3 regions of the Staphylococcus sp. FSL K6-0223 genome follow, and region 3 is predicted to be linked to each of the others. Evidence: riboswitches for the same ligand, from Rfam matches in the RefSeq annotation. Region 3 holds a riboswitch; each other region holds the start of a gene.
What was found. Region 3 has a riboswitch for thiamine pyrophosphate ahead of MHI13_RS16570 (3-oxoacyl-ACP reductase). Riboswitches for the same ligand answer to the same signal wherever they lie in the genome.

Region 1 (3,288 bases), on a different contig from region 3:
TTCTAAATTTCCAATTTTAAACATTTTATCCGCCTCCAACAATTTCTAATAATTCTAATCGATCATCTTCTCTAACAGTATGTTCATGATACTTATCTTGTTTAATTAATTCTTTATTGAATTCAACGATAACGCGCTTAGGATCTAATTCTAGTGCTGTTAAAACATCATAAATTGATTGTTCTTGGTCAAAGCTGAATGAGTCTCCGTTAATAATACACTTCATAATTGTTCCTCCTTTTCACACTAAAGCTTGAGTAACGAGGTGGTTTAATGCCAGAAATTAACCAATTTGCTATATCGCGTCCAATTACGGGAGATAATAAAATCCCATTACGATAGTGTCCTGTAATAACGAACAAGCCATCATCAATTTGATCCATCATTGGCATTTCATTATTCGTGTAAGGACGAACACCTGACCATTCTTTTAGAACACGACTATTCTTAAGTTCTGGAACACGAGCGCTTGCATGATCTAAAAGCCAATTTAAACCGCCTTCTGATGTGCCTACAGAGTAATTGTTAAATTCACTTGTTGCTCCTATTAAGAAACGATTGGGTTGTTTTGGAACGATATAACATCCATTAGTCATAAATAATGTCTCTTTAAGATCTAGTTCATCATTTTCCAGTAATAGAACTTCGCCTTTAACTCCAATGACTTCTCTAGGAAGAGAGTAGTTTTTTAATAATTGAGAGGACCAAGCACCACTTGCAACGATCACTTTATGTGCTTCAATAGGTGACATTTGGTCAGTACACACAGCGTAGTAGCCATTTCTTCTATCAATCGATTGAACCTCTTGGTGATAATATCGTGTGATGTGATGTTGTTGTAACGATTTAAACAAAGCTTTCGTGTATTTATTAGCATTGATTTGACCATCATTTGGTATATGAATTGCGCCATAAGCTGGTTCAACATTCCCATTGGTAAGCTGTATAAGTTCATCATTGGATAGTAGTTTGACACTAGAATCCATTTGTCTAAGGAACTCATATTGACGTGTGAGTGATTCGAGGTCATCTTCTTGGTTAGCAATCTTAATAAGTCCTGAATCTTTGAACTGTATGTCGATTCCAGTCTCATTTAATAAAGATTCGCTTAATTTAGGAAACATCCCACGCGATTCAATGGCTAATTTATATAAATCGTTATCTTCAGTAAATTCATTTTGTGCTCCTAACATGCCTCCAGCTTTATATGAAGCATGTTTACCTGGAACATCTCGGTCGATGATCGCGATGTCATAATTTGTTGCGCTTAACTGTCTAGCAATTGACATACCTATGACACCAGAGCCAATAATAAGTACATCATGCATGTTGCAACCACTTCCTTCTTAATTCCTTAATTTCTTTTAAAGACGCATTCATAAAAAATGAAATAGCACAAATACCATCAAATCCATATTCCAACTTTAAAATCGTATGTTCAGAAATTCCTCCTATAGCATAAATAGGTATAGGTAGATTTAATGCTTCTACGATTTCATCATGTGAACGTGGCGCGTCATGCGGATGTGAGGGAGTAGGGAAAATATGACCGTAAAAAACATAATCAAGTCCTTCATCTATACATGTATAAATAGTATCTATGCTATGTGTGGACATACCCACTTGGATTTCTGGATGTGATTTTTTATATGCAAAAGCTGTTTTAACATTTTCTTTAAAATGAATACGACTAAGGTTTAATTCTTCTAATAATGCCGTGTCACTATGAATAATCATTTTATCCTTAGGAAAACCTTGGTTAATGAGTTGAATCAAAATCTTCTTTAATTCATTTTTTGGCATAGACGTTCGAAATAATAGGGCATCAATGCCTTCCTCGATATTTAAGAAGTGTTCTAAGTCTTGTGTTGTAAGTGTCTTATCGTAAGTTATTGCGATAAATATGTGCATCACCTCAAATTTATAAATAAAAAAACGCTACCTCCCTGAATGGGAAATAGCGCTTAAATCATCTATATAAGTCCTAAAACTCTCTTGTCGCCACTTCCCTACGCCAGTATGAACTGGATCAGGTTCTAGGAATTATAAAGTCACTTCTTTACTCTCAGCCCTAAACAAAGGCACTTCCAGTGGATTGATATGAAATTGTATCAAAAAAATTTCAAACGTTTTCTTTGAATTCAGTTTACTATTTTTAGGAATATTCTTCAAACTTCTTTAGCTTTTATTAATCATATTCAATTTATGCATAAAATTACATATATGCTTCATATAATGAATAAAAAATAATTACTTTAATGTTTTAAGCTACTCAATTTTATAAAAAATATGGTTTTAGACACCATTATATAAGTGAATCTAAATCACATGCTTAAAACTGGAGATTCCAGTAAAATATACGAAAAATATACATTTTTTAAAGAAATTTCGTCTAAACTATTGTAACCGTTTTCACAACGTGCTATATTATATAAAAATTGTAGTGCTACAACTTAAAAAAGTTGTTCTAAAAAGGGTAGTTTTAACAGTCATCGCAGGGAATTTCTGAAACTTAACGACATCTTATATAGAAACAACATAATTTAAATGGAAGTAGGAAACAAATATGAATGAAAAACGCAGTAATGTACGCTGGTATTTTGCAATTGGGTTCTTCCTCATCGGCGTAATTGCATATATGGATAGGTCTAATATTTCATATATTGCAGCTCCAATGATGAAAGATTTAGGTATGACAAAAACACAATTTGGTTTATTAGCCTCATTTTTCTCACTAGGTTATGCATTTATGCAAGTGCCTTCTGGAATGTTAGCTGAGAAATTTGGTCCTCGTAAAATGATTACTATAGCGCTCGTATGGTGGAGTGCATTCACAATTTTGACAGGTATGATTAAACATCACGGTTTATTATATTTTGTAAGATTTTTATTCGGAGTGGGTGAAGCCCCAATGTACCCATCGAATGCCGTATTTAACTCATTTTGGTTTGCTAAAAATGAAAAAGGAAGAGCTTCAAGTGCTCTTTTAGCTGGGTCTTATTTTGGACCAGTACTAGCACCGATTATCACAATTGCAATTGTTAATGCCTTTAACTGGCAAGCAGTATTTTATATCTTTGGTGCAGTTGGTATTGTTATGGCTATCTTATGGGCAATCATTGCTAAAGATTTACCTGAGCATCACAAAATGGTAAGTGAAGCGGAGAAGAAATATATCACTGAGCATCGTGATATTGTTGCAACTGAAAAGTCTTTACCACCCTGGAAACGTTTCTTAAGTCACTTTAGTTTCTATGCAATTGCACTACAATATTTTGTAGTACAATT
Region 2 (3,288 bases), on a different contig from region 3:
ACACCATAGATAATCACTTTCATTGGACTATTAAAACCAAACATCACTAAGAATCCTGCAATGGGTGTTGCTGTACCTGTTGCGTCATTGATCATACCAGATAAAGCGATAATTAAACCTGCAACAGCTCCTCCAAAGAAGTTTGTCACATACACTGGTATCGGATTAGCAGAGACAATATCAGCTTGAGATAACGGTTCAATACTTACTGAAATCGTTGACTTACGATCTCCTAATTTTAAACGATGGAACAGCGTACCATTCATAAATGCCGAACTAAATGCAGCCATAGCACCAATGGCCATTGGCACGCCAGTTAAACCAAGTAATGCGGTTAAAGCCATTGAACTTAACGGTGCTGTACCTACAACCGTAATAATGCCTCCAAGAATAATCCCCATAATAATTGGATTTGTGTCCGTACTACTTTTAATAATGTCACCAATTTTTAGTAATGTATTATTCACTACTGGCGTTAAACCCGTCGCAATTAAACGTGCAAGTGGTGCAAGAAGAACGATTGAACCAATAAGATCTACACCATCTGGAACATATTTTTCTGTATATTTCATAAGATAACCTACAATATACCCAGCAAAGAACCCTGGAAGTAAGTCTAAACCACCACAAGCAGCTCCGATAACTAATGCATACACAGGTGAAACACCAATAGCTAAGGCAGTTAACCCAGCAGCAGCGACACCACCAAGACCTCCCGCAGCGTCACCTAGTTGTTCTAAAAATTTAATACCAAATACTTCTCCACCTACATATTTGTTAAAAGCTTCTACTAAAAATGTCGCAATGGCTGCATTAGCTAAAGCTCCCATCGCACGCATACCACTAGGTGCTTTATATGTAAATAACGTAAAAATCACTAAGACTAAAACTAAAAACAACGTACCAATTAATAAATCCATAATCTACTGTCATCCCCTTATATTTAATTTAGATGTGAGGTATGGCTTCAAATCAGACAATATCTCACTACTTACTTTCTTCCTTAGTAGACAGTTTACTAAAAAACGAAATATATTTCACGGAATTTTTTAATTTTTTAAATTAAATTGAAAATTCCGTTTATTTTTTACTTAATTACTTCAAAATATATCTATCTTACACATTATGAAATGATCGACAAAATGATATAAATATACAAATGAAATAATCTGATAAAGTAAATGTAAACAAAATATCAGATTTAATTAACCTAGAATATATGTTATGTTAATGTATATAACAACATATTCACTAGGGGTGCGATTGATTGCTGAGAGAAAGTACTTACTTTCAACCCTTAAACCTGTTGGTTAGTACCATCGTAGGAAAGTGACTTACATATTACTTGACGTCTTTCAGTATTCACTTTTTTGCGTAGAAAATTGAGTTATTGGAGGATTTTCTTATGGAAAAATTAAGAGTTGGTTTAGAATGGTTTTTAAATCCTGATCACATGCCATTAATTTTAGGTATAGAAAAAGGATGGTTTAAGGAACAAAATTTAGAGATTGAGATGATTGAACCTGAAGAACATTTTGATGCTTTAGATGAAATCGAAAAAGGTACAATGGATATCGCAATTACAGAACCTATCCATTTAGTAGAAGATAAAGCATCCAACCAAAATGTTGTAGGCTTCGCAAGATTCTTACATACCAATGGCGGTATAATGTATAAAAAAGATAAAGGTATTAAAACACCAAAAGATTTAATTGGCAAACGTCTCCAGTATCCAGGAGCTCCAGGTCTTGGTGGTATTGCTATTGCAAAAACCATGATTGAAACTGATGGTGCTCAATATACAGATGGTGATATTATACCAGTAAATAATAGTTTTTATCATACTGATGCATTGTTAAATGATAAAGCAGATGCAGCAACACTTATCTTTGAAAACTTTGAAATTTTAGAAGCAAAAAGTAAAGGATTAAATGTCGATTATTTCGCATTAAAAGATTACAATGTTCCTGACTTTTGCCAATTAATTTTTATCACTACCCCTGATAAGTTACACTCTGAAGAAGAAAAAATCAAAACATTTATTAAAGTTATACAAAAAGCAATTCAATACATTAAGACTAACCTTGAAGAAGCAATTAGTATCTATTCTTCATATACGAATACAGACGTAAGTGAAGATTTAAACAAATCCACAATACAAGCCACAGCAAAATGTTTCACTAACGATTTATCAATGAGTTCTGACTTTTACAATGATTTACAATTATGGTTAAAAGAAACAGGTAAAATTAAAAAAACAATCGAACCTAAAGAATATTTCACAAATCAATTACTATTTAGTAGATATGCTAACTAAACTCAAGTTTATATTCAGAGTCTCTACAATTTTTAAATTGTAAGAGACTCTTTTACTTCTAAAATATTGCCATTCTCTTCAATATCTAAATATATTTCTTCATTTTTAGCATTGCCGCTACCTAGAACTGAACTACTTCATTTTTCCTTAATTGAGAAAGAACATGTAAGCTGTAGCACCAGTAACGCCACCAGATATGCCGTCAATAACAGCATCAGTAGCTGTACCTAAAGTACATTTATACCAATTTGTTTTGTCGTCTTACCATCTGATAGTGTTAAGATTTCATTATCATTTATTTTACCAGTAATATTACTATCGGTAATAGATAAATGTAGAACACTTTTATTTTTTTGAGTTAAGTTACTAATACCATCTTGTTTGTCAGCTGCATGAATTTGATTAGCATTAGATACTACTATTGGAGCTACAACAGACTCTGTTACAATAGATACACTTAACAATACTTTTAATAACATATATTGCTTCATACCTAAAATGCTCCTTTTTAATTATTCATAAATTCATATTATCAAAATGTTACATATATTAATTAAAAGATTCTCAAATGTATCAACATAGTTCTCAACTTCTATAGGAGCAAATATTGCTAGACCAATAGGAGCGGGATTAGATTTAGTAGTCGTTACAGGCATATTACTCTTGTCTGAATAGAAATTTTTCAGTGGTAAATCTGCTACTGATATTGTTAAGGATAAAGCTAATGAAAAAGTGAGCGTCATAAGAAATTTTGTTATGTTGAAGAGTTTCAAAAATTTAATGTCTGATAGCATTAATAATGTAAAACATTTTGGGACATCCATCAGTTCAATATTTTCATAAAGGTGGCTAAATGCTCTAAAAAAGTATCTTAAAATTTCAAATAGTGGTTAGCTATATTTTTTACTTTGCAACAGAACCAGAATAAGTATATATATTTAGGGTATATATAAGTAATAGACATCTAAATA
Region 3 (3,288 bases):
AGTGATACCAAAAAAGGCGTAGATCAATTTCTAGAAGAAACGCAATCTAAAGAATTATTTGATTTAATTATTTCTACAGAAACTCATGCTGAAGAAAAACCCAATCCAAAAGTGTTGAATCCTTTATTTGATGCTTATGATGTTTCACCAGATCAAGTTGCTATCATTGGTGATACTACAAATGATATGAAAACTGCGGTAAACGCTAAATTAGGTTTAAGTATAGGAGTACTAACTGGTATCGCAAAAAGAGAGGAACTTCATGAAGCGGATGCGGATGTCATTATTGACAGTGCTAAAGATGTAAAACAAATTTTAGATCAATATAAAAAATAACAAAATTAATTAAAAAGCATGGATATTTGAGTGAGTTCAAGTAACCATGCTTTTATTATATTTGTCTTTAAAAAAAGAGGTTTCACTCTACATTTAATTTTAGATGTAAGTTTTAATCGATATTTTCTATTAAACATCATACATTAATTCATTGTTAACCCACCATCAACAGTGAAATTCTGACCAGTGATACCACTTGCTTCATCAGAAGCTAGATAAGCAACCATATTTGCTACATCTTGTGGCGTAGTCACTTTTTTGAGCGGTGTCGTTTGAGCGATTAAGTCGAATACCTCAGGCGTCGTTACTGCACTAGCATCAGTAGTTTTTAATAATCCCCCAGAAACCACATTGGCTGTTACACCATATTGACCTAGCTCTGCAGCGATATTACGAGTAAAACCTATTAAGGCAGCTTTAGCAGTCGTGTATTCATGATAGGGGACGACTGGATTTTGATATAGATTTGTTCCAATATTAATAATTCTGCCTTCCTGTTTTTCAATAAATTGAGGTATGACACTTTGTGTAACATTAAATGCAGCTTTTAAAGTGCCATCAAGTTGTTGTTGATAATCTTCCCAAGTTAAATCTTTGAAGTTCTTTTGTTGATTTGGATCAAATTTAAAATTGACTAGTGCATTATTAATAACAATGTCTATATTACCAAAATGTTCCTTTGCAACTTTGACCATTTGGTCAACTTCGGCACGTTCTGTCACATCAGCTTGAATAGCAATTGCTTTTTCATGACTAATATTCTCAATCAATTTTTCAGCTTTTTCTCTGCTATGTTTATAATTCACAACAACGTTATAACCTTTATTAATTAATGTTTGAGCAATTACCGCTCCTAGACCACGGCTACTTCCAGTAATAATTGCAGTTTTTGACATTTTTAATCCTCCTAAAAATTTTTAAAAAAAGAAGCACAACTTCCGTAAAAAAGTTGTGCTTCTTAGTCATCACATATTATGACAAATTAATATTAAGAGCGTCATCACACTTTCCTACGCTAGTTTAAACTAGATTCAGGTTCAAAGGGTTTGGATAGATTCCATCTCAGTTAAAAACACCCCTAGTGTAAATCATTAACTTGTAGTATTAACCTATATATAATTAGACCGGTTGTCAAAAAATAGAATATAAGCAAAGTTTCAATTCACTTTAAGGTCTTGTATCAACTTGGCGATGAGTCTGGATGATATGAGCTATTTTATCGATAATTGGGTCTAGTGAATCCAGATTTTCGTGGATATCATACTCATTAATATTGACGCGCACCACTGGACAAGCATTAAAATTATTAATCCAATCATCGTAACGTTTGAATAATTTTTTCCAATATTCAGGGTCTGTATTAATTTCCATATCACGACCACGTTGCTTAATACGATCAATCACTTCATCATAATCACATTCTAAATAAATTAACACATCTGGTTTAGGAAAATAAGGTGTCATTACCATAGCGTTAAATAATTCTGAATACGTGTGAAAATCTTCCGGGCTCATTGTACCTTGTTCTTCATGCATTTTCGCAAAAATATCAACATCTTCATAAATAGAACGGTCCTGTACGAAGCCACCACCATATTCAAACATACGCTTTTGTTCTTTAAAGCGTTCCGCTAAAAAGTATATTTGTAGATGAAAACTCCAACGCTCAAAATCATGATAGAATTTATCTAAATAAGGATTATGATCAACATTTTCAAAAGAAGTTTTAAAATTTAATTTATCAGCAAGCGCCTGTGTTAATGTTGACTTTCCGACGCCCACAGTACCTGCAATAGTGATAATTGCATTTTGAGGAATACCAAAATTATTCATCTATATTATCTCCAATCATTGGTTTTATTAATTCTAAAATTTCTTTATAGTCGTCACTATTGTTAACAAAATCTTTCTCAGTTGTGTCAATACGTATGACATTCGCGCCCTCATTTTTTAAGGATTCATAATAAGCTTTATAATCTTGTTTCAGCTTTAATAAATAATCATCCTCAATAGTATGTTCAAAATTACGATTACGTTTAGCTATTCTAGCTTTGAGAACATCTAAATCTGCATCTAAAAAGATAATCATATTAGGCATTTCAAGATCTTCAGTCAAAATATCATAAATGCGACTGAATTTATCGAACTCTTTCGAATCTAATGTGTTATTTGCAAATATTTTATTTTTATGTATGTGGTAATCACTTACAACGCCTTGTTCTAACGCCTCGATATCTTGAATTTGTTTATATCTGTTACATAAAAAGAACATTTCTGTTTGAAAGCTCCACTTTTCTATGTCGTCATAAAAGTCTGATAGAAAAGGATTTTCGTCAACAATTTCTTTCTCTTCGTAATAACCAAGCGTTTGACTTAGCATTCGTGCAAGTGAAGATTTACCAACACCTATAGGTCCTTCAATTGCAATAAATGGTTTATTCATATTCACTTCTCCAAATGTTAAAATAGACAATGAGTATTGTACCATAAGTGAGGTATTGCAACACATATGAGAACTGATAAAGATTACATGCGTTTAGCAATCAAAGAAGCTCAGAAAGCACAAGCTCTAGGGGAGGTGCCCATTGGAGCTGTCATTGTTAAAAATAATCAAGTCATTGCACACGCTCATAATTTAAGAGAATCCTTACAACTACCTACTGCACACGCTGAACACATTGCGATTGAACGTGCATCTAAGGTAGTGGGTAGTTGGCGTTTAGAAGAATGTACTCTTTATGTCACCCTTGAACCCTGCGTGATGTGTGCAGGAGCCATCGTGATGAGTCGAATACCACGAGTGGTTTATGGTGCTGTTGATCCTAAGGGAGGATGTACCGGCAGTTTGATGAACTTGTTAGAGCAGCCTCAATTCAACCACAGAGCTATTGTTGAGTCGGGTATTTTGGAAAATGAATGCAGCACACTTTTACGTGATTTCTTCAAAAATAT

Region 1: another riboswitch for thiamine pyrophosphate. It lies ahead of MHI13_RS20000 (thiamine phosphate synthase); the one in region 3 lies ahead of MHI13_RS16570 (3-oxoacyl-ACP reductase).
Region 2: another riboswitch for thiamine pyrophosphate. It lies ahead of MHI13_RS00865 (ABC transporter substrate-binding protein); the one in region 3 lies ahead of MHI13_RS16570 (3-oxoacyl-ACP reductase).

What each region holds. Positions count from the first base shown of each region.
Region 1 covers NZ_JBBOYX010000003.1:552,660-555,947, reverse strand. Annotated here, with positions in the region: gene MHI13_RS20015 (thiazole synthase) at 1-24, opposite strand, end outside; gene thiS (sulfur carrier protein ThiS) at 26-226, opposite strand; gene thiO (glycine oxidase ThiO) at 210-1,328, opposite strand; gene MHI13_RS20000 (thiamine phosphate synthase) at 1,321-1,911, opposite strand; TPP riboswitch at 1,990-2,099, opposite strand; gene MHI13_RS19995 (MFS transporter) at 2,567-3,288, shown strand, end outside.
Region 2 covers NZ_JBBOYX010000001.1:177,692-180,979, reverse strand. Annotated here, with positions in the region: gene MHI13_RS00875 (PTS sugar transporter subunit IIC) at 1-878, opposite strand, end outside; partial or broken gene MHI13_RS00870 (hypothetical protein) at 838-921, shown strand; TPP riboswitch at 1,244-1,345, shown strand; gene MHI13_RS00865 (ABC transporter substrate-binding protein) at 1,406-2,317, shown strand; gene MHI13_RS00860 (hypothetical protein) at 2,545-2,808, opposite strand.
Region 3 covers NZ_JBBOYX010000002.1:1,159,533-1,162,820, reverse strand. Annotated here, with positions in the region: gene MHI13_RS16575 (HAD family hydrolase) at 1-336, shown strand, start outside; gene MHI13_RS16570 (3-oxoacyl-ACP reductase) at 480-1,232, opposite strand; TPP riboswitch at 1,327-1,426, opposite strand; gene MHI13_RS16565 (deoxynucleoside kinase) at 1,504-2,169, opposite strand; gene MHI13_RS16560 (deoxynucleoside kinase) at 2,162-2,779, opposite strand; gene tadA (tRNA adenosine(34) deaminase TadA) at 2,846-3,288, shown strand, end outside.